DNA from 2 places in the Chromobacterium indicum genome. Region 2 is predicted to be linked to the other one. Evidence: riboswitches for the same ligand, from Rfam matches in the RefSeq annotation. Region 2 holds a riboswitch; the other holds the start of a gene.
The links. A riboswitch is a leader RNA that binds a small molecule or an ion and turns the genes downstream of it on or off. The one in region 2 is predicted to bind glycine.
Positions count from the first base shown of each region.

Region 1 (11,530 bases), on a different contig from region 2:
AGTCGCCCAACATCATCCTGCCGGACTGCCCGGACCTGGCCCGCGCCGCGCGTTCCGCCGCCAGCGGCATCTTCTACAATATGGGCGAGGTCTGCACCGCTGGCTCCCGCGTGCTGGTGCACAAGGACATCAAGGAGCGCTTCCTCGAGGAGTTCAAGAAAGCCGCCGCCGGCTTCTTCCCCGGCGATCCGCTCGATCCGGCCACCAGCATGGGCGCCATCGTCGACGAGATCCAGTACCGCAAGGTGCTGAACTACATCGACAAGGGTCTGAGCGAAGGCGCCAACCTGCTGTTGGGCGGCAAGGCCGTGCACACCGACAAGGGCCTGTTCATCGAGCCCACCGCCTTCGACTGCCCGAGCGACGACCTGACCATCTGCCGCGAGGAGATCTTCGGACCGGTGCTGTCGGTGATCACCTTCAGCGAGCTGGACGACGCCATCCGCATCGCCAACGACACCGCCTACGGCCTGGCGGCCGCGGTGTGGACCTCCAACGTCAGCACCGCCCACCAGGTGTCGCGCCGCCTGCGCGCCGGCACCGTGTGGGTGAACTGCTATGACGAGGGCGGCGACATGAACTTCCCCTTCGGCGGCTACAAGCAGTCCGGCAACGGCCGCGACAAATCGCTGCACGCGCTGGAGAAATACACCGAGCTGAAGAGCACGCTGATCAAGCTGTAACCCTCCACGCCGGCCGGGTTCCGTCCCGGCCGGCGGCCTGTCCCGCCCGCGCCGGATGGCGCCCTCCCCAAGCCGGCCGCGCCGCATCGCGGATCGTCCGCCCCGCCTGTTTTTCCGCTTAGCCCGTCCAAAAGCCGCCGCGCCAGGCTCTGCAAGCGCCCTTATCGCCTCCAGCCGGGGGTAGCAGCCGCCGACAGCGCGGCTATGATTGAAATCAAAGACTTCCGGATGGCGCGTTAGCATGCAGCGAATCTACAGACTTGCCCTTGTCGGCCTGTTATGGCTAACGTCCTTTGCCCATGCGGCGGAAAGCAATCCCGCCTGCCCCTCCGGGCCGCTAAAAGTGGGATTTTACGAATATGGCCTGGCCTACCACGATGGACGAGGCTACGACGTGGACCTGATACGCGAAATCGCGCGCCGCCTGCGCTGCCCCATCGCCAACGAAAGCGTCTTTCCATGGATCCGCACCCTCAAGCTGCTGCAAATCGGCGAAATCGACATCGCCACCTCCGCCACCCCCACGCCGGACCGCCTCCAATACGCCTGGATCTACACTTACAAACACAGCAAAAGCATGGTGCTGCTGCGCACGGAAGTGCAGGCCCGCACTCTGACCGCCTTACCCAGCGATCCGAAGCTCCGATGGGGCGTGATCCGCGGCTGGAAATTCAGCCCGATGCAGGACCAGTTGCTGGCCGAGCTGGCGAAGAGAAACAAGGTGGTGACGGCCATCGATGAAAATGATCTGTACAAAATGCTGACTACAGGCGTGATCACCGGCGCGCTTGCGCATCCGACCAGTTATGACGACTGGCTTCAAGCCCCCAGCATCCGCAAGCAAGTCGTCGTGCTGGATCTGTTTCCCGATATCGAAGCGACTGCCGGCGGCGTGGCGCTCAGCAAAAAACGGTTTCCTGAGTCGGCGGCCGAACTCTGGCATGCGGAACTGAAAAAAATGTACCGCGACGGAAGCCTGCGCGAGATATTCCGCCGCTTCCTGAGCGAGGAAACCACAGACTACCTGTTGCGCGCGCCGGTTCTCTGACGATGGCCAAGCCGTCCACGCCCAGGCCTGCGGCGGCAATGAAAACCGGTGTGTCAGCGATATGCCCAGGGGTAGAAGAAGCAATATTCAGAGGTGACATACGAAATGCGGCGAAACATTCCACCCGTGCTTGCCCTGCTGCTCTCCGCGACCTGCCTGGCCGCGGCCAACCCGGCCTGCCCCAACGGCCCGCTCAAGATCGGCTACTACAAGATCGGCGCCGCCTACCGCGACGGCAAGGGCTACGATGTGGACATGGTCAGGGAGCTGTCCCGCCGGCTGGGCTGCCCCATCGCCAGCGAGACCGAATTGCCCCGGCTGCGCGCGCTGAAAATGCTGTCCAGCGGGCAGATAGACGTCAGCCCCTCCACCTTGGCCTCGCCGGACCGGTTGCAATACTCATGGATTTACCAATACAACCACACCAAGAACATGGTGCTGCTGAACCCGGTCATCCAGGCCAGAACCTTGGCCGCGCTGCGCGAAGACCCGGCGCTGCGCTGGGGAGCGATACGCGGCTACCATCACGGCCCCTCGCAAGACAAGCTGCTGGAAGAACTGAACGCCCAGCGCAAAGTGGTGATCGCCACTGACGAGGACGATCTGTACAAGATGCTGAGCAGCGGCGTGGTCACCGCGATTTTCGCCCAACCGTTCAGCTATGGACGCTGGCTGCGCGTGCTGCCCAACGCCGGCCAGATCGTGGTGCTGGACCTGTATCCGGAAACCGACATGGTCGCCAGCGGCCTGGCGCTGAGCAAGGCGCGCTTCGGCCGCGCCGCCGCCGAGAAATGGCATCAGGAGCTGCTGAAGATGTATCAGGACGGCAGCCTGTACGACATCCTGCGCCGCTATCTGAACGAGAGCGCCGCCAAGCAGATGATGCAGAAGCCGCTGGAATGATGCGCACCCCCTTCCTACAGCGCCTGGCCGGCTGGCTGATTCCGCTCCTCCTGCCGCTAACCGCCCAGGCTGGCAATCCCGCCTGTCCGCAGGGACCGCTGGCCATCGCCTACTATGATTTCGGCGTCGCCTACCACCAGGGAAAGGGCTACGATGTCGACCTGGTGCGCGAGCTGGCGCGGCGGCTGGATTGCCCGATCCGCGCGGAGGCCGACTACCCGCGCATCCGCGCGCTCAAGCAACTGGAGCTTGGATTGGCTGACATCGGCTCCTCTACCTTGATCACGCCGGAGCGCCAGCGCTATCTGTGGCTGTATCCCTACAACCACAGCAAGAACATGGTGCTGCTGCCGCGTTCCAACCGGGCCGATTCGCTAGACGATCTGCTCAAGTCCCCCTCTCTGCGCTGGGGAGCGATACGCGGCTATCGCCACAGCCCCGCCCAGGATCGGCTGCTGAACGACCTTGCCCAGCAACACAAGCTGGTGATCGCGGAAAGCGAAGACGACCTGTACCGCATGCTGGTCAACGGTTTGGTGGACGTCGTTCTCGCGCACCCCATCAGCTACGATCCATGGTTTCGCGCCCACCACGCCGAGCAACTGGTCAACGCGCGCGACTTCTTCCCCGACGGCGAAACCATCGCCGGCTCCATCGCGCTGAGCAAGGCGCGGTTCACGCCGGCCGCCGCCGAGCTCTGGCACCAGGAGCTGCGCAAGATGTACCGCGACGGCGCCTTGCGCGCGATCCTGCGCCGCTACTTGAGCGAAGCCAGCGTGGATCAAGTGCTGAAGCAGCCGCTGGAATGACATGGACGCAAAAAAGCCCGGCTCGAAAGCCGGGCTTTTTCATGGCCAGCCGGTATTACAGCGCCAGCTTGGCGATGGCCTCCTTGGCCATGTGAATGGAGGTGGCGCGCTTGTCCGGCCCCATATTGACTGCTTCGGCGCGGATGATTTCCACATCGCTGACGCCCAGGAAGCCCAGCACTTTCACCAGGTAGTCTTCCTGGAAATCCATCAGGCTGCCCTGCTCGCCGCTGTGCACGCCGCCGCGGGCGGACACCAACACCACTTTCTTGTCCTTCACCAGGCCCACCGGGCCGGTTTCGGTGTACTTGAAAGTGCGGCCAGCGGCGAACACGCGGTCGATCCAGCTTCTCAGCTGCGTCGGGATGGAGAAGTTGTACATCGGCGCGCCGATGACCAGCACGTCCGCAGCCAGGAATTCCTCGATCAGCTGGTCGCTCAGCGCGGCCTCGCTGCGCTGGGTCGCGGTCCAGTCGGATTCGGGCGCGAAACGCGCGCCGACGATTTCGCCGGACAGGTGGGCGATCGGGTTGGCCGCCAGGTCGCGGTAGCTGGTTTCCACATTGGCGTGGCGCTGGCGCAGGGTGTTGGCGACGACGGCGGACAATTCGCGGGTGACGGAGTTGTCGGCCAGGATGCTGGAGTCGAGGTGAAGCAGTTTCATGGTCTGGGTCCTTCGGGGTTCGATTGCGATGAGTGGATGATAGATATCCAGAACAATCAGGACTAGACTGTTAAAATCGGAAACATTGTTCCATCAATGAAACAATCATGCAGGACCTGAACGATCTCTTGTACTTCGCCAAAGTCGTCGAGCACGGCGGCTTCATGGCCGCCGGACGCGTGCTGGGCATTCCCAAGTCCAAGCTGTCCCGCCGCGTAGCCGAGCTGGAAGCCAGGCTGGGCGTGCGTCTGCTGCAAAGAACCACCCGCCGGCTGTCGCTGACCGAAATCGGCAGCCAGTACTACCAGCACTGCCAGGCGATGCTGGCCGAGGCCGAGGCGGCCGACGAGACGGTGCTGCACAGCAGCGCCGAGCCGCGCGGCCTGATCCGCGTCAGTTGCCCGGAGCTGCTGTCCAAAACCATGCTCAGCGCCGCGTTGCCCCGCTTTCTGGCGCTCCACCCGCAGGTGCGGGTGATCCTCGACGCCACCAACCGCCGGGTGGACCTGATAGAAGAAGGCGTGGACGTGGCAATCCGGGTCCGCAACGTGATCGAAGACAGCGCCAGCCTGGTGGTGCGCCGGCTGGGCCGGAGCCGGGTGATCCTGGTGGCCAGTCCGGCCTTTCTGGAAAGCCACGGCGAGCCGAAAACGCCGGAACGGCTGGCCTCCCTGCCCGCGCTGGCCATGAGCCGCCCGGACGGCCGCGGCCAATGGGTGCTGCTGGACAATGTCGGCCAGAGCTACACTATCCACCTGGACACGCCCAGGTTGATGACCGACGACATGATCGTGCTGCTGGAAGCCGCCATCGCCGGCATCGGCGTCGCCGCGCTGCCGGCCAACGTCTGCCACCAGGCGCTGGCGGACGGACGGCTGCGGCACATCCTGCCGCAGTACGACTTTCCCTGGGGCATCCTGCACGCCGCCTTCCCCACCCGCCGCGGCTTGTCGCCGGCGGTGCGCGCCTTCATCGACTTCGTCTCGGAACAGCTGATCAGCGAGGAAATGGCCGGCGACTGGCAGCGCGCCGACATCCGCCCGGCATGACAATTGCTTCAGTCGAGGTTTCCCGTACCGGATGATTGAAGACATGTTCACGCTGCGCCCGTTGGCCGAAACCGACTCGATCGAACAACTGACCGCCCTGCTGCACTGCGCCTATGCCCAGCTGGCCGCGATGGGCCTGCGTTACACCGCGGTGGATCAAAGCGCGGCCGTCACCCGCCGCCGCATCACCGGCGGCTACTGCCTGCTGGCGTGGCATGGAGACGAGCTGGTCGGCACCGTTACGGTGCATCATCCGCGGCCCGCCTCGCCCTGTCCGCAATTCCGCCAAACCGACGGAGCGGTGCTGATGCAGTTCGCCGTCGATCCCGCCTGGCAAGGGCAAAGACTGGGCTCGCGGCTGATGGACGCCGCCGAGGACTGGGCCCGCCTCCAGGGCTATCGCCGCATCCGCCTGGACACCGCCGAACCCGCCACCCATCTGGTAGAACGCTACGGCAAGCGCGGCTACCGCGTCGAAGCGCCGCTGCAATGGCCGGACAAAGCCTACGCCAGCGTGGTGATGGTCAAGGAACTGGAAGCGGCCGCCGCGACTCGAACCTCTGTTTGCGCTGCAACAAATTGATGGCTGCGCGCCACATATCGCCGCCAGACCATTCGCATTTATTGCATCGCAGCAGATAACGAGTACAGTGACGGCCATGGCTCGCGATGAGCCGTCGCGTCTTTTCCTACCGTTCAAGAACAAGGGGTTGCAATGTGGTCAACTGCTGCAGTTCAAGGCGGGAAGTTCCCGTTCCCTCAACCGTTGTTTGATTACTGGCTGGACGCCTGCCAGCGCGGCATCCTGTATTGGGACACGCTGTACCGCCGCGGCGAAGCCTACCTGGAGCACTGCGAAAGCGGCAAGCCTCCGGTGCTGGTTTTCGACTACCGGATCATCATGGACGCCCGTGAGCTGCCCGATCCGGCCAACTACGCGCTGGCGGCGATCCAGCCGCCGGCCAACTGCCCGCCCACCGATCCCGCCAAGCGCCCCTTCGTCGTCATCGACCCCCGCGCCGGCCATGGGCCGGGCATCGGCGGCTTCAAGATGGACAGCGAGATCGGCATCGCGCTGCAACAGGGCCATCCCTGCTATTTCGTGATGTTCTTCCCCCAACCGGTGCCAGGCCAGACCATAGAAAGCGTGGCCAAGGCCGAAGGACACTTCCTCAAACGCGTCAACGAGCTGCACCCGGACAGCGACGGCAAGCCCTTCGTGATCGGCAACTGCCAGGGCGGCTGGGCATTGGCGATGCTGGCGTCGGTGGCGCCGGAACTGGTCGGCCCCATCCTGCTGGCCGGATCGCCGCTGTCGTACTGGGCCGGCGTGCGCGGCAAGAACCCGATGCGCTACGCCGGCGGCCTGAACGGCGGCACCTGGACCGCGTCGCTGGCCGGCGACCTGGGCAACGGCCATTTCGACGGAGCCCATCTGGTCGAGAACTTCGAGAAGCTGGATCCGGCCAATACCCTGTGGAAGAAGTCCTACAATCTGTACGCCAAGATCGACACCGAGCCGCAACGCTATCTGGACTTCGAACGCTGGTGGGGCGGCCATTACCTGCTGAACAAGGCGGAAATGGAATGGATCACCCAGAAGCTGTTTGTCGGCAACGAGCTGGTCCACGGCAAGATCACCAGCCATGACGGCAAGGCACGGGTGGACATGCGCAACATCCGCTCGCCCATCATGGTGTTCGCATCCTGGGGCGATAACATCACGCCGCCGCAGCAAGCGCTGAACTGGATCGCCGACCTGTACGACAGCGCCGAGGACATCCGCAATAACGAGCAGACCATCGTCTATTGCCTGCACAACAAGGTGGGCCATCTCGGCATCTTCGTCTCCGCCGGCGTCGCCAACAAAGAGCACAGCGAATTCGCCAGCGCGCTGGACCTGATCGACGTGCTGGCTCCCGGCCTGTACGAGGCCGTCATCGACGACATCGCGCCCGACGCGCCCGGCCAGGAATACATCGAAGGCCGCTACATCATCCGCTTCGAAGCGCGCGAGGTGTCCGACATCCTGGCGCTGGACGACGGCCGCGACGACGAGCGCGCGTTCGAAGTGGTGAAGCGCGTGTCCGAGATCAACCAAGGCGTGTACGACCGCTACGTCTCCCCCGCGCTGCGCGCCGCCAGCAATGAGGCCAGCGCCCGCCTGCTGCGCGAGCTGCACCCCGCCCGCCTGGAGCGGACGCTGGTCTCGCCGAAAAACCCGTGGCTGTGGTGGCTACCGGACCTCGCCGCCAAGGTGCGCGAGCAACGCCGGCCCGTCGCGGCGGACAATCCGCTGTGGCTGTGGCAGGAACAGCTGTCCGGCTTCATCGTTCAGTCGCTGGACCACTACCGCGACCTGCGCGACGCCGCGCAGGAGCAGCTGTTCCGCGCCGTCTACGAATCGCCGCAGCTCGCCACGCTGGTCGGCGTCGCCCCCGCCGGCGAGCCGCGCAACCAAGCCTTGACCTGGGAAACCCGGGAACTGGCGCGCCTGAAGCGCGAAGCGCTGGACCCCAGCTTCGAGCAAGGCACGCTGGCCGACGGCTTCGTGCGGTTGCTGCTTTACGTCAGCATCGGCATCGGCGTGGTGGACGAACGGCCGTTCAACGCCATCCGCCGGGTGATGCGCGACGTGCGCCACGAGTATCCGCTGACGCTGATGCAATTGAAGGACATCGTCCGACATCAGGTGGCGCTGGTACGGCTGGACGCGCCGCGCGCGCTGCGCGGCCTGCCTCTGCTGCTGCCGGATGCTCGTCGCCGCCATCAGGCCTGGCTGCTGGCTCGCGATCTGATGGCGCTGAACGGTCCCATTCCGGCCGAGCACCAGTCGCGGCTGAATGAGGTGGCCAAGACGCTGGAGCTCGACGCCGCGATCCACGCCGCCTCTCCCGCAGCTCGGGCTGAAGCGGAGCCTGCGGTCCTCTCGCCGGTCCCAGTCGAGGCCGCCCCCGCCGTTTCGCTCCCCGTGGCCAAGCCCGTCTCCGGCAAAACCGTTTCCGCGAAGGCCGCGACAAGCAAAGCTGCCCCGGCGAAGCCTGCATCCGCCGCCAAACCATCGGCCAAAACCGTCAAGCCGGCAGCGCGCAAGACCACTCCGGCAAGCAAACCGGCCACGGCAAAACCCTCGCCGGCAGCCAAAACGCCGGCAACAACCGCCAAGCCCGCCGCGCCGAAGCCGACATCGGAGGAAATCAAGCCGATAGCCAAGCCGGCCACGCGGACGAGCGCCGCGAAAAAGCCTGCGGGCAAGGCCAACGGCCAGGCTCCAGGCACGCCGCCGGCCGCTTCCGCGCCCGGCAAGCGGGGCAAGGCCTAAGCCATGCGCGGGAGCCGGGGCGACTCGGTTCCCGCATTGACTATTGCAATAGCGAAAGCTAATATTCCGGTTCTGCGGGAGAGAGGGGCCGCGCCCCCGCCGAAGACGCAAGCTCCCATAATCGCTCAGGCAAACGTACCGCAGCGCAGTATCGATTCAAGCCGATTGGAGAGAGGCCGCCCCGCGCGGCCCACCGAAGGGGCAAGCGGCCAAAGGCCGCGCAACTCTCAGGTAAAAGGACAAGGGGAGAGGCTGTTACCCAACCCGGAAACCGTCCAGGAGTTTGCCTTGTCCGCTCATCCATGCCTCGGCGCGAGCCTTTCGCGCCTCATTTCCGTTTTCCGTCATCCGCGCGCCATCGCTCCGGCTGGCATTCCATCGTTCCACCCCCATAAGATTTCATCATGCTGACCCTGATCTACCTGATCGCCATCACCGCGGAAGCGATGACCGGCGCGCTGGCGGCCGGCCGCCGCCACATGGACATTTTCGGCGTAGCCGTCATCGCCTTCCTCACCGCGCTGGGCGGCGGCACCGTGCGCGACATCGTGCTGGGCCGTTACCCGATAGGCTGGACCCAGCATCCGGAGTACGTGCTGCTGGTGGTGGCCGGCGGCCTGGCCGCGGTCCTGGTCGCCCGTTATATGCGCCATCTGAACCGCCTGTTCCTGATCCTGGACGCGCTGGGCCTGGTGGCGTTCACCATCATCGGCTGCGACGTGGCGCTGGGCATGGGCTACCACCCGGTCATCATCGTAATGGCCGGCATGATCACCGGCATCGCCGGCGGCATTCTGCGCGACGTGCTGTGCAACCGCGTGCCCATCGTATTCCGCCGCGAGCTGTACGCCAGCGTGTCGCTGCTGGTGGCCATCCTGTACCTGGGCCTCAACCATCTGGCCATGCCCCATGACTGGAACGTGATCGCCAGCTTCGCCTTCGGCCTGGCGCTGCGCCTAGTCGCGCTGTGGCGCGAATGGCAGCTTCCGGTGTTCGCCTACCGGCACGACCACCACTGAGCCCCAAGACAAACACCCCGCCCTAGCGGGGTGTTTCGCATTCCAGCCGTCAGCGCTGCGCCACAACCATGCCCAACCATGGATGTCACTTTCCTCGCGCGCGTCCCAAACTCCAGCCAGGGAAATGAAAATGGATATTTGACAGCCCACCGCAACCCAAGGTAAATAAGATTCCCCTGATATCCGATACCCGACAAGCTCGCCAACACCATGCACATTTCCGGCATCGCCTTTCGCCACCTTCTGCGCCTGCTGCTGGTTATTCCCGCGCTACTGATCTGCTACCTGCTCGCCGCGCTGGCGCTGGGCTGGCTGCCCGCCAACCGCAGCTGGCAGCCGCCCGCAGGCGGCATACCCATCTACCTGGACAGCAATGGCGTGCACACCAGCCTGATCATGCCGGTCAAAACCGACGCGATGGACTGGTCCGCCGCCTTTCCTCCGGAACACATCCGCCGCCCCGATCAATACGCGCGCTCGCCCTATATCTCCATCGGCTGGGGCAGCAAGGTATTCTTCCTGACCATTCAAAACTGGGAAGACCTGAGCGCCGGCAAAGCCTTGGCCGCGCTGGCTTTCGACCAAAGCGTGCTGCACGTGGAATACCTGCCCCAGCCGACGGAAGGCAAAGACACCCGGCGCATTCTGCTCAGTCCAGAACAATACCGCCGGCTGGTTGACTTCATCCGCCGCAGCGCGCCTTTTGACGCCAACGGCCAGGCACGACAGGAAAAGGGTTATCACTACGGCGACAACGACGCCTTCTACCCCGCCCATGGCCGCTACAACCCCATCGTCACCTGCAACCAATGGACGCGCGACGCGCTGGCCGAGGCCGGCGTGCGCACCGCGCGGTGGTCCCCTTTCGTCCAGCCGCTGTTCTGGCAACTGGAAAAGTGATCGCCTCCCTTACTTGAGCAGCGCGCGCAGGGCCTTGACCACCACCGGATCGGGCTTGGGGCCGATATCCTCGGTGGAGGCTACGATCCTGCCCTGCGGGTCCGTCACCACGATGCGGGTGGAGTGGTTGATCTCGCCGCTTTCCAGCCGCCGATGGCGTATGCCCAGCGCGGCGGCGACGCCGCGGGTGTCTTCATCCGACTTGCCGACCGCGAGCAGCCAGTTCCGCGCCCGGATTCCGTGCTCGCCCGCCAGATGCGACAAACTTACCGGCGTGTCCGCCCCTGGATTCAGGCTCACCATCAACACCGTCACCCGATCCCTGTCCCTGGCCGGCAGCGCGGCGATGATGGATTTCACGCCCTCCATCACGATCGGACAAGCCAGTTTGCAATCGCCGTAGAACATGGTGATCAGCGCCGGCTTGCCGGCCAGATCCGAGAACTGCAGCGCGTCGCCGCGCTGAGTGGTCAGCGGCGCATCCAGCCGGTACAACGAATCGCCCGGCAGATCATTTCCCGCCCAGCCCCCGCTCGACGCCAGCGCCAGCAAACATGCGGCCAGGCCGCCTTTCCATCCCCTCATGGTCTTTCCTCCGATTCATCCCTGGCGCAGCGGAAACCCACCGTGCCCACGGTGTCGGCGGCGTTCAGCGCCGCCAGCATCGCGATGCGCATCAGGATCGCGTAATTTTCCCGGTCGCCCAGCGACAAGGCCGCCGCGCCGCAGGTGGCCAGCGTGCGCTGCTCCCCTTGGGATCGGCTGTCGCTGGTGACGAACAGGCCGTTGAAATCCTCCACCCACTCATAGATGGAACCATGCAAGTCGCTGACGCCCCAGACATTGGGCTCTCGCCCCACCGGCGCCAGCAGCCGCCCAGTCGGCTGCGCGTACCATTGCAGGATGCGCGCCCGCCACTGCGGATCATCCCGGGCGTCGCGGCGGCCGGCATCGGCCGCTGCCGCCATCTCCCACTCGTGCCACGCGGGCAGGCGGGCGCCCTCGCTGCGGCAATAGGCGCGCGCCGCATGCCAGCTGACGCGGGTGACCGGCGCATCTGCAGGCAGATCGCCAAAGTCGTCAGCGGCGCGCCAGTCGGCGAGATATCCACCCCCGGCATACAGGGCGGGAAC
Region 1 covers NZ_JAYFSJ010000001.1:91,225-102,754, reverse strand. Annotated here, with positions in the region: gene VA599_RS00610 (aldehyde dehydrogenase) at 1-683, shown strand, start outside; gene VA599_RS00605 (substrate-binding periplasmic protein) at 925-1,731, shown strand; gene VA599_RS00600 (substrate-binding periplasmic protein) at 1,858-2,634, shown strand; gene VA599_RS00595 (substrate-binding periplasmic protein) at 2,631-3,443, shown strand; gene VA599_RS00590 (FMN-dependent NADH-azoreductase) at 3,499-4,107, opposite strand; gene VA599_RS00585 (LysR substrate-binding domain-containing protein) at 4,215-5,156, shown strand; gene VA599_RS00580 (GNAT family N-acetyltransferase) at 5,200-5,739, shown strand; gene VA599_RS00575 (DUF3141 domain-containing protein) at 5,872-8,478, shown strand; glycine riboswitch at 8,544-8,629, shown strand; glycine riboswitch at 8,634-8,731, shown strand; gene VA599_RS00570 (trimeric intracellular cation channel family protein) at 8,883-9,497, shown strand; gene VA599_RS00565 (TIGR02117 family protein) at 9,708-10,397, shown strand; gene VA599_RS00560 (SCO family protein) at 10,407-10,982, opposite strand; gene VA599_RS00555 (formylglycine-generating enzyme family protein) at 10,979-11,530, opposite strand, start outside.
Region 1: linked by a shared signal. The riboswitch ahead of VA599_RS00570 (trimeric intracellular cation channel family protein) and the one ahead of gcvT (glycine cleavage system aminomethyltransferase GcvT) in region 2 are both predicted to bind glycine.

Region 2 (11,530 bases):
TTTCAGGCCGATAGGCCCCATGCCCGGTCCGCCGCCGCCGTGCGGGATGCAGAAGGTCTTGTGCAGATTCATGTGCGACACGTCGGCGCCGATGTCGGCCGGACGGGTCAGGCCCACTTGGGCGTTCAGGTTGGCGCCGTCCATGTAGACCTGGCCGCCGTGGGCGTGAACGATCTCGCAGATCTGTTTGATGCCCTGCTCGAACACGCCGTGGGTGGACGGATAGGTGATCATCAGCGCGGCCAGATTGGCGGCGTGCTGCTCGGCCTTGGCCTTCAGATCGGCCACGTCGACGTTGCCGGCATCGTCGCACTTCACCACCACCACCTGCATATTCATCATCTGCGCGGTGGCCGGATTGGTGCCATGCGCCGACTGCGGGATCAGGCAGATGTCGCGGTGGCCTTCGCCGCGCGACTCATGGTAGCGGCTGATCGCCAACAGGCCGGCGTATTCGCCCTGGGCGCCGGAGTTGGGCTGCATCGAGATCGCGTCGAAGCCGGTGATCGCCTTCAGCTGCGTTTGCAGACCTTCGATCAGCTGCAGATAGCCGACGGTCTGCTCGCGCGGCGCGAACGGGTGCATATTGGCGAATTCCGGCCAGGTGATCGGGATCATCTCGCTGGTGGCGTTCAGCTTCATGGTGCAGCTGCCCAGCGAGATCATCGAGTGGTTCATCGCCAGGTCGCGGTTTTCCAGCTTCTTCATATAGCGCAGCATCTCGTGCTCGCTATGGTGGGTGTTGAACACCGGGTGGGTCAGGATGGCAGATTCGCGCTTCAGCGCCGCCGGGATGGCGTCCTGGGCAGCGGCGTCCAAGGCGGCGATATCCGCCGGCTTGCCGGTGAACAGCTCGATCAGCTTGGCCAAGTCGGCTTCGGTGGCGGCCTCATGGAAGGCCACGCCCAGCACGGTCTTGCCGACGCGGCGCAGGTTGTAGCCGGCGGCCAACGCGGCGGCGTAGATGGCGTCGGCCTTGGGGGCGTCCACCTGCACGGTGTCGAAGAAGCGGTCGAAGACCAGCTTGCCGCCGGCCTCTTTCACCGCGTGGGCGAAGATGGCGGCCAGGCGATGGATGCGGGCGGCGATGCGCTGCACGCCTTCCGCGCCGTGGTAAACGGCGTACAGGCCGGCGATATTGGCCAGCAACACCTGGCTGGTGCAGATGTTGGAATTGGCCTTCTCGCGGCGGATGTGCTGCTCGCGGGTTTGCAACGCCATGCGCAGCGCGGTCTTGCCCTTGGCGTCGATGGACACGCCGATGATGCGGCCCGGCGCCGAGCGCTTCATCTCGTCCTTGAACGCGAAGTAAGCTGCGTGCGGGCCGCCGAAGCCCATCGGCACGCCGAAGCGCTGGGTATTGCCCAGGGCGATGTCGGCGCCCATTTCCGCCGGCGACTTCAGCGCCACCAGCGCCATCACGTCGGCGGCGACGGCGACCACGCCGCCCTTGGACTTGATAGCAGCGATGTGCGGGGTCAGGTCGATCAGATCGCCCGCTTCGCCCGGATACTGGAACAGCGCGCCGAAGTAGTCGCCGTTGCCGGCCTCTTCCGGATGGCCCTGCACCAGCTCGAAGCCGAAGTACTTGGCGCGGGTCTTCATCACGTCCAGCGTCTGCGGCAACACGCGGCTATCGACGAAGAAGCTGACGGATTTGGACTTGGACACGCGCTTGGCCATCGCCATCGCCTCGGCGGCGGCGGTAGCCTCGTCCAGCAGCGACGCGTTGGCCATTTCCAGGCCGGTCAGGTCTATCACCATCTGCTGGAAGTTCAGCAATGCTTCCAGACGGCCCTGTGCGATCTCGGCCTGGTACGGGGTGTAAGCGGTGTACCAGCCCGGGTTCTCCAGCACATTGCGCAGGATGACGGTGGGCGTCAGCACCGGATAGTAGCCCAGGCCGATGAAGGATTTGTTGACCACGTTCTTGGACGCTACCGCCTTCAGCGCGGCCAGCGCCTCGGCTTCCGGCTGCGGCGAGGGCAGATCCAGGCGGCGGTTCAGGCGGATGTCGGCCGGCAGGGTCTGGTCGACCAGCGCGTCGATGGACGGCAGGCCGACGGCGGCCAGCATCTCGGCGCGCTCGGCGTCGGACGGGCCAATGTGGCGGGCGATGAATTCGTGGCGATTGAAGAGTGCAGCAAGAGACATACAAAACCTTTCTTTTGCCACGAAAACCACGAAAGAACACGAACTGCATGGCGTCAAGCGCGCAGAGCCCCGTCAAAGAAGCAATATCGCACGTTTGCCTGTTTCGTGTTTTCCGTGGTTTTCGTAGCCAAAAAAAAGCCCCTGTCTGACGACCAGGGGCGTATCACATCAGGCGCCGATTTCCTTGGCGTAGGCGGCGGCGTCCATCAGGCCGTCCAGATCCGCGGCGTTGGCCGGCTTGATCTTGAAGAACCAGCCGTCGCCGTACGGATCGCTGTTGGCCAGCTCCGGCTCGCCTTCCAGCTCCTCGTTGACGGCGAGCACTTCGCCGGCGATCGGACAGTAGACGTCGGAAGCGGCCTTCACCGACTCCACCACGCCGGCCTGCTCATCCTTTGCCAGATTCTCGCCGGCTTTCGGCAGCTCGACGAAGACGATGTCGCCCAGCAATTCCTGCGCGTGCGCGGTGATGCCCACGGTGACGGAACCGTCGGCTTCCAGGCGCAGCCACTCGTGGCTGTCGACGTATTTCAGTTCGGCGGGAATGTTGCTCATCTTGAAGTTCTCCAGCTTAAGATCAGATCAATGGTGACGGCAGTCGCCTCAAGGCGCTGCCCGATTATTCGAAAACTTTCTTGCCGTTGCGCACGAAAGGCATCTTCACCACGCGCACATCGGTCAGCGTGCCGCGCAGATCCACCTGGGCGGCGGCGCCGGTGGCGGCCGGCACGCGGGCGATGGCGACGGAATGCTTCAGCGTCGGCGAGAAGGTGCCGCTGGTGATCACGCCTTCGCCCACGCCCTCCACCACCACCTTCAGGCCTTCGCGCAGCACGCCGCGGCCTTCCAGCACCAAGCCCACCTGCTTCATCTTCACGCCGGCGGCCTTTTGCGCCTCCAGCGCCTCGCGGCCGTTGAACTTGCGCTCGGCCGGCTCCCAGGCGATGGTCCAGCCCATGCCGGCTTCCAGCGGCGACACGGTCTCGTCCATGTCGTGGCCGTACAGATTCATGCCGGCCTCCAGGCGCAGCGTGTCGCGCGCGCCCAGGCCGATGGGAGAAACGCCGGCGGCTTGCAGTTGATTGAAGAAAGCGATGGCCTGGTCGGCCGGAACCATGATTTCCAGGCCGTCTTCGCCGGTATAGCCGGTGCGGGCATAGAACCATTCATCCTGCGGCAGACCCTGGAACACTTTCAGCGCGCGGATGGCGTCGGCCAGTTCCGGCTTCACGGCGCAGACTTTGTCTATGGCTTGCGGGCCCTGCACCGCCAGCATCGCCAGATCGCGGCGCACCTTCAGCGCCACGTCGAAGCCGGCCTTCTGGCTCTCCATCCAGGCCAAGTCTTTTTCGGTGGTGCCGGCGTTGACCACCATGCGGTAGCCGTAGGAAGTGAGATAGACGATCAGGTCGTCGACGACGGTGCCTTCCGGGGTCAGCATGCCGGAATACAGCGCCTTGCCCTCGAAGCCGAGCTTGGCAACGTCGTTGGCGATCAGTTTTTGCAGCCAGGCTTTGGCGTCGGAGCCGGTGATGTCGACCACCGTCATGTGGGAAACGTCGAACATGCCCGCGTCGGTGCGGACAATCTCATGCTCTTTCAGCTGGGAACCATAATGGATGGGCATTTCCCAACCGGCGAAATCGACCATCTTGGCGCCGGCGGCGAGGTGGGCTTCATACAGCGGAGTACGTTTCGGGGCCGTCATGGCGCGGTTCCTTCGAGCAAAGTGTGGATATCCTCTATCAACCACACCCCTCTGTCCCTGCACCTGAGATTTTCCGGCCGGATAAGCCGTTAGCCCCTTCGGTGGACGCCGCGCGGGCGCCGCTCTCCAGATTGCGCGAACCGGCTGCCGCCGGCCCGATGATACAGTCCTTTTGCCTGAGCGATTGCGGGTGCGCTTGCGCCTTCGGCGGCGGCCGAAAAGCCGCTCTCTCCTGTATGATCCGGCGATTATGGTGTCAATATCCGGGCCTTGGCAAGCCAATATTATTTCTATATCAAACAGTCTGGATAAATGTTTTTCAAGGAAAAAAACCGCTCATTTTCATGCATCAAAATGGTTCGAAAACGAAAAAAGCGCAGGCTATCGCGCTGCGCTTTTTCGCTCATCGGGACACCGGTCAATCTCCAGCGAACCGCTCCTTCAACTGCCAGACATAGATGGGCAGACCCATCAGCAACAGCAGCATGCCCCACATCACGATGTCGGCGCCGGAGCCGTACAGCGCCCACAGCGAATAGACGAAGCCGATGCCGGCGAAGAAGCCGGGCGCGACGTAATCCTTGGGCGAGAACTCCTTGCCGCGCATCAGCATGATCGCGATCAGCGCCATCGAGCAGAAGGCATACGGCAACAGCGTGGTGGCGGTGGCCAGCAGGATGATGAACTCGAAGATCTTCACGCCGCTGTCGCCGCCGGCATACTTCATCGCCATCAGAATGGTGACCAGCGCGCTGGACAGCACCAGGCCGAAGATGGGCACGCCGGCCGCGTTGCGCTGGTCGAAACGGCTGGGGAACAGGCCATCCTTGGCCGCGGCCGCCGGCACGTGCGCCTGCATCAGGCTCCAGCCGTTGAGCGCGCCGAAGCAGGACACCACCGCGCCGAAGCCCACCAGCCAGTAGCCCCAGTCGCCCCACATCAGTTTGGCCGCGTCGGCGAACGGCGCCTGCGAAGCCGCCAACGTATCCGCCGGCATCAGGCCCATCAACGACACCGTGGACAAGATATAAAGCACGGTGGCCAGCAAAGTGCCGATCACGGTGGCGCGTGGGATGGTCTTCTCCGGCTCCACCACGTCGCCGGCCGGCACCGATGCCGACTCCAGGCCGAGGAAGGCCCACAAGGTCAGCGCCATTGTCGCGGACAACGAAGACAGCAGCGGCTTGTTGTGCGGATTGAATGCCAGGTTTTCCGGCTGGAAATGGAAGAAGCCGATGAAGGTGACCGCCGCCAACGGCAGCAGCTTCAGCAGCGTGGTCACCACCGCCACCACGCCGGAGCTGCGCGCGCCGCGGCTGTTGATCCAGGTGACGATCCAGATCAGGCCGATGGCGACCGCCCCCGCCAGCGGCTCGTTGTGCCCCAATACCGGGAAAAACACCTGCATATAGCTGGTGGCCGCCACCGCCAGCGCGGCGTTGCCGGCCCATAGCGCGATCCAGTAGCCCCAGGCGATCCAAAAGCCGGCGAAATCGCCGAAGCCCGCGTGGATGTAGGCGTAAGGTCCGCCCTCGCGCGGCAGAATGGCCGACAGGCGGGCGAACACCAGCGCCAGGCAGATGGCGCCGCAGGAGGTCAGCAGCCAGCCCAGCATCGACACGCCGCCGAACGGCGCCAACGAGGCCGGTAGCAGGAAAACGCCGGAGCCTATCATATTGCCCACCACCAGGGCGGTGCACATCCAGACTCCGAGCGAGCCCTTCTTTTGAGTGGAACTGTTTTCGTTCAAACCTGACTCTCCGTGGGAACGAAAGCATCGCGCGCCGGGATAGTCACACCCGGCGTCAGACATGCGGAAAAGGTCAAAACCGCATCGACAGGCCTATGGGCCATGGCTTCAAGATAGCCGAAGCCAGAACGCTCGGCTGCGCCGCAACCGGGTGCGGCCTGCCGCCGCGCCAAAAAAAGGGCGCATTAAAACACAGTTTTGACGTAAAAACATGTCGCATTGACGATTTTTTTCATCAAAAAACCGTTAGCAGGCAGATGCTTATGTCATTAACGTGGAAAATCGTCAGGAATGAGGAAGTTGCAAGGGGCCGGCCGGCACGCGGCTCAATGACCAATTCGCCGCCGCCCAGCGCCACAGATCGTCCAGGCTCTCGCAACCCGCCGGCGGGACATGGCCCAGCAGCTCAAGCGCCGCGCGCAACTGCCGCGCGGCATCGCCAGTCGATATCGCCGGCGCCAGCGTCTGCTTGGACAATTTCTCGCCGGCTGCGTTGGTCAGCACCGGCAGGTGGCAATAACCTGGCGCGGGCAGGCCGAGCGCGTCGTAAACCGCCAGCTGGCGCGGCGTGGACACCAGCAGATCGGCGCCGCGGACGATGTCGGTGACGCCCTGCTCCGCGTCATCCACCACCACCGCGAGTTGATAGGCCCAGAAGCCGTCGGCGCGCAGCAACACGAAATCGCCGATGTCGCGCGCCAGGTCCTGCCGGTACGCGCCCTGCAGCCTGTCGTCCACCACCCGCTCCCCTTCGGCCACGGCCAAACGCCAGGCCCGGCCCTCGCGGCCGCCGGGGCAGCCGCGCCGGCAGGTGCCCGGGTAAACATAGCCATCCAAGCCGCGCCGGGCATGCGCGGCGATTTCCTTGCGGGTGCAGCAGCAGGCGTAAGCTTGGCCGGAGGCGGCCAACCGTTCCAGCGCGGCGCGGTACAAGCCATGGCGGCGGCTCTGGTACGCCACCTCGCCGTCCCACTCGAAGCCGAAAGCCTCCAGCGTGCGCAGGATGTCGTCGGCCGCGCCCGGCACCTCGCGTGGCGGATCCAGATCCTCCATCCGCAGCAGCCATTCGCCGCCGCGGCTGCGCGCTTCCAGGTAGCTGCCGACGGCGGTGCTGAGCGAGCCCGCGTGCAGCAGGCCGGTGGGACTGGGGGCGAAACGGCCCCGGTAGATCGCATTGGACATCTTGAGGAATTTGCCGGAGCGTCAGAAAGGAAATTTACCGCTAAAATGACGATTATCCCGAATCACGATCCAGCCTTACTGAGGATACACGAATGGCGTACGTTGTAACCGATGCCTGTATCAAATGCAAATACACCGACTGCGTCGAGGTCTGCCCGGTCGACTGCTTCCGCGAAGGCCCCAACTTCCTGGCGATAGACCCGGACGAGTGCATCGACTGCTCGCTGTGCGTGCCTGAATGCCCTGTCAGCGCCATCTACGCTGAAGACGACGTGCCCAAGGACCAGCAAGGATTCATCGCGCTCAACGCGGAACTGGCCAAGAACTGGCCTAGCATCGTCGAGCGCATCGATCCGCTGCCCGACCACGCGGACTGGGCCGACGTGAAGGACAAGCTGCCCCATCTGGAACGCTAACCCGCATTCCGCTCAAAACCAGAGGCGGCCTTCCGGCCGCCTTTTTCGTTCCGGGCCCGCTCGCCGGCTCAGATGAACAGATCGATGTCGCCGGTCCTGGCTCCTTCGTTCTGATCCACGATGCGGCCGCGATACGGCTGCTCTTGCTTGATCGCCGCGCTGGTGCGCTTCAATTTCTTGATCAGCACCTTGCCCGTCTCCGTGAAGAAATACACCTTGCGCGCGTACTCCCCCAATAAATCCTCGGCCAAGATGGGAATCTGCTCGTTGGCCAGGTAGGTGCGGATGAAATGGCTGTTGCGCTCCCCCACCCTGACCATCGTCATGCCGTCCAGCACATTGCCGGCTCCGAAAATCTTGGCCTCCAACCGGTTGCGCATCGCGCCGAGCTTTTGCATGTCGGTGATCAGCAACTCCATCGCGTTGACGCCGAAGCGGGCGGCAGACGCGCCGGAACCCAGCTCCAGCGAGCCTTCGGGCAACAAAAAGTGGTTCATGCCGGCCACGCCGGAGAGGCGGTCGCTCAGGCATACCGATACGCAAGAACCCAGCAGCGTCACCAGCAGCCTGGGTTGGTTGGTGGCGTGGAACTCGCCGGGAAACACCTTGACCGCCATGATCTGGAAATGCTTGTCGTAGTACTGGTGGCTGTAGCTGGGCGCCGGATCGGCATGGCTCATGTAATCGCCCCTTCGGCGTGGCCCTGCAGGCACTCGACCACCTTTTCCGCCAACCGGCTCAAAGGATGCACATGCATCACCGCGCCTATCTTGAACGCCTCGCGCGGCATGCCGTATACCACGCAGCTGGCCTCATCCTGCCCGAAGGTGGCGGCGCCGGCGTGGCGCATCTGCAACAAGCCTTCCGCGCCGTCCTTGCCCATGCCGGTGAGGATCACGCCGATGGCCTTCTTGCCCAACAGCCTGGCCGCGGATTCGAACAAGGGATCCACCGCCGGGCGATGGCGGTTGACCCTCTCCCCCTGGTCCAGCGCGATCCGGTAACCGCCGCCGGCGGCCGGGGCCACCCGCATGTGGGAGTGGCCCGGCGCGATGTAGGCGACCCCGGGCCGCACCGCCTCGCCCTCCTCAGCCTCCTTCACCCGTATCGGGCATAGCCTGTCCAGGCGCATCGCGAAAGTGAAAGTGAAATGCTCGGGCATGTGCTGAACGATCAGAATGGGCGGTCCATCGGCCGGCATGCCCATCAGAAAGTCCTTGATCGCCTCGGTTCCTCCGGTAGAGGCCCCGACGAATACCAGCACATCCTTTCTCAGCGGCGCGGCCACTCCCATCCTCCTCGCCGACCTCGGCGGGAGGAAGCGGCGTGGTTGTCTCAACCTGGCCTCGGCGGCCGCTCTGAGCTTCTCGCGTATGTCCTCCGCGTATTCCTGCATATGCCGCGCGATGTCGTTGGCCGGTTTGTGGATGAAATCGACGGCGCCGATCTCGAGCGCCGCGAGCGTGGTTTCCGATCCCGCATCGGTGAAGGACGAGATCATCAGCACCGGCGTCGGCCTCAGCCGCATCAGGCGGCGCAGGAACTCCAGCCCGTCCATCCGCGGCATTTCCACATCCAGCGTCACCACGTCGGGATTGGTTTCCCGTATTTTCTCCCGGGCGATGATGGGATCGGCCGCCGTCGCCACCACCTCCATGTCCGGCGCCTCGTTGACGATGGCGGTCAGCAGGCTGCGCACCAGCGCAGAATCGTCGACCACCACCACCCGTATCTTCCTGCCCGCCGCGCTCATTCGCCCTCCTCCCCTGCGCCAGGGCGCGCCAGCCGATAGGTGGTTCTGCCGCACCCGGCGTAGGCGTCGGTCAGGTGCGTGATGCTTTCCGAATGCCCGAGCATCAGCAAACCATCCGGCCTCAGGCAGGCTGCCAGCCGGTTCAGGATAGCCGCCTGGGTGGGCTTGTCGAAATAGATCATCACATTGCGGCAGAAGATCGCGTCGAAACGGCCGATATCCGGCCAGCTTGGCGCCACCAGATTGAACTGGAAGAAGGACACCGCGTCCCTCACCTGCCGCTTGAGCCGGATCATGCCCTCGTTGCGGCCCACGCCCTTGTCGAAATATCGCCGGAGCTGGGCGTCGGACACCTTCTCGGCCCGATCTCTGGCATAAACGCCATGCGCAGCCTGCTGCAACACATTGGTATCGATATCGGACGCCAGCAGTTGAAAGGCCCCGCCGCCGGCCTCCCGCCACAGTTCGAGCAAGATGATGGCGATCGAGTACGGCTCCTCCCCGGTGGACGAAGCCGCGCTCCACACCCTGAGCGTTTCACCGCTTTTCCGGCGCGCCCGGGCGTGCTCGCGCAGAATGTCGAAATGATGGGACTCCCGGAAGAACGAGGTCAGATTGGTGGTCAGCGCATTGATGAAACCCTGCCACTCGTCGCTTTCCTCGCTATGCTGCAACAGGTCCAGGTAATCGGAAAAGCTGCGCAGCCCGCGCGAGCGCACCCGCTTGGACAGTCGGGCATACGCCATATGGGTCTTGGAATCGCTGAGCGAAATGCCTACCCGCTGATAGATCATCTCGCGGACCCGCTTGAAGTCGTTGCGGGTGAACTTGAGTTCCGTTTCGTCGGCCATGCCGCATCCCCCCGCGCAGCCGCCATCGCGGCGGCTGCGCATCCCATGTCCAGCCAATCTTCAAGTCCTCAGAACTCCTCCCAGCCGTCTTCGCCGTCTTTTTGCGGCTGGATGGGTTCGATCGCCTTGGGCTTGATCTGGTAGCGGCCAGGATGCTGGCTGGCTTTGCGCTCCACCGCTCCAGCCAAGCCTATCTGCGGCAGCGCTCCGCCCGCCGGGCGAGAAGCCAGCCTGGGCGCGACGGGCGGCTTGCCGTGCAATGGCTTGTCGTCCAGCTTGAACACCGCCACCGCGTCGGACAGATAACGGGCCTGCTCCTCCAGCGACTCCGCCGCCGCCGCCGCCTGCTCGACCAGCGCCGCGTTTTTCTGAGTGTTCTCGTCCATCTGGGTGACGGCGAGATTGACTTGCTCGATGCCGGAGCTCTGCTCCATCGACGCCGCCGAAATATCGCTCATGATGTCGGCGACGCGACGGATCGACACCACGATCTCGTTCATCGTGCGGCCGGCTTCATCCACCAGCCGGCTGCCGGACTCCACCTTGTCAACCGAGTTGCCGATCAGCGACTTGATCTCCTTGGCCGCAGCCGCGGAACGCTGCGCCAGGTTCCGCACCTCGCTCGCCACCACCGCGAAACCCCGGCCCTGCTCCCCGGCCCGCGCGGCCTCCACCGCGGCGTTCAGCGCCAGGATATTGGTCTGGAACGCGATGCCGTCGATCACGCTGATGATGTCGACGATCTTCTTGGCGCTCTCGTTGATCTCGTTCATCGTCGACACCACGTCGCCGACCACCTTGCCGCCGCGCGCGGCGATGTCCGACGCGCCGGTGGCCAGCGAATTGGCCTTCCTGGCGTTTTCCGCGTTCTGTTTAACGGTGCTGGTGATCTCCTCCATGCTGGACGCGGTTTCCTCCAGGCTGGCCGCCTGCTGCTCGGTGCGGTTGGACAGATTGGCGTTGCCGGCTGCGATTTCCTTGGCCGCGGTGTTGATCGCGTCGGTGGAGTCCTTGATATTGGTGACGATCTCCAGCAAACGCTCGACCGTGGTGTTGCTGTCCGCCTTCAATTGGCCAAACAGGCCATCGTAATCGGCGCTGATGGTCTTGGTCAGATCGCCGCCCGCCAGCGCGCCCAGCACGTTGGCGATATCGTTCAGGCCGCGGCTGGTGACATCCAGCAACTGGTTGATGCCCTCGCCCAGCAGGCGGAAGAAGCCCTGCTTGCCTTCCGCTGCGATCCGCTTGCCGAACTCGCCCGCCGACGCGGCTCTGACGATCTCCGACACCTCGCGTTCGATGTCCACCTCGGCGGTGCGGTCCTTCCATTCCACCACCGAACCCAGGCGCGCGCCGTCGGCGTCGAACACCGGATTGGCCACCAGCGAGAAGGTCCGGCCCGCCACCTGGATTTCAGTGCGATAGGTGGAGCGCAAATTGGCCAGCAGCTCGCGCTGATGGGCCGGGCTCTTGTGGAATTCGTCGATGGTGGCGCCTATCAGCCGGCGCACGTCGAAATTGGGCAGCGCCTTGCGCAAATCCGACTCCACCCCGCGCAGCATGTCGGTCACGCTGTGGTTCATGTAGATGATCTTGCGCTCGTTGTCGGCAATCATCACATTGGTGGTGCAGTTGTCGAGCGCGCTGCGGATGCGCGCATTCTCGCCCGCGACGCGGGCCGCCTCGACCGCCCTGGCATCCGCCTCGGCCTGCAAG
Region 2 covers NZ_JAYFSJ010000003.1:213,800-225,329, forward strand. Annotated here, with positions in the region: gene gcvP (aminomethyl-transferring glycine dehydrogenase) at 1-2,154, opposite strand, end outside; gene gcvH (glycine cleavage system protein GcvH) at 2,323-2,709, opposite strand; gene gcvT (glycine cleavage system aminomethyltransferase GcvT) at 2,774-3,862, opposite strand; glycine riboswitch at 3,904-4,002, opposite strand; glycine riboswitch at 4,017-4,107, opposite strand; gene VA599_RS05820 (amino acid permease) at 4,281-5,564, opposite strand; gene gluQRS (tRNA glutamyl-Q(34) synthetase GluQRS) at 5,898-6,782, opposite strand; gene fdxA (ferredoxin FdxA) at 6,887-7,210, shown strand; gene cheD (chemoreceptor glutamine deamidase CheD) at 7,279-7,890, opposite strand; gene VA599_RS05840 (protein-glutamate methylesterase/protein-glutamine glutaminase) at 7,887-8,963, opposite strand; gene VA599_RS05845 (CheR family methyltransferase) at 8,960-9,856, opposite strand; gene VA599_RS05850 (methyl-accepting chemotaxis protein) at 9,883-11,530, opposite strand, start outside.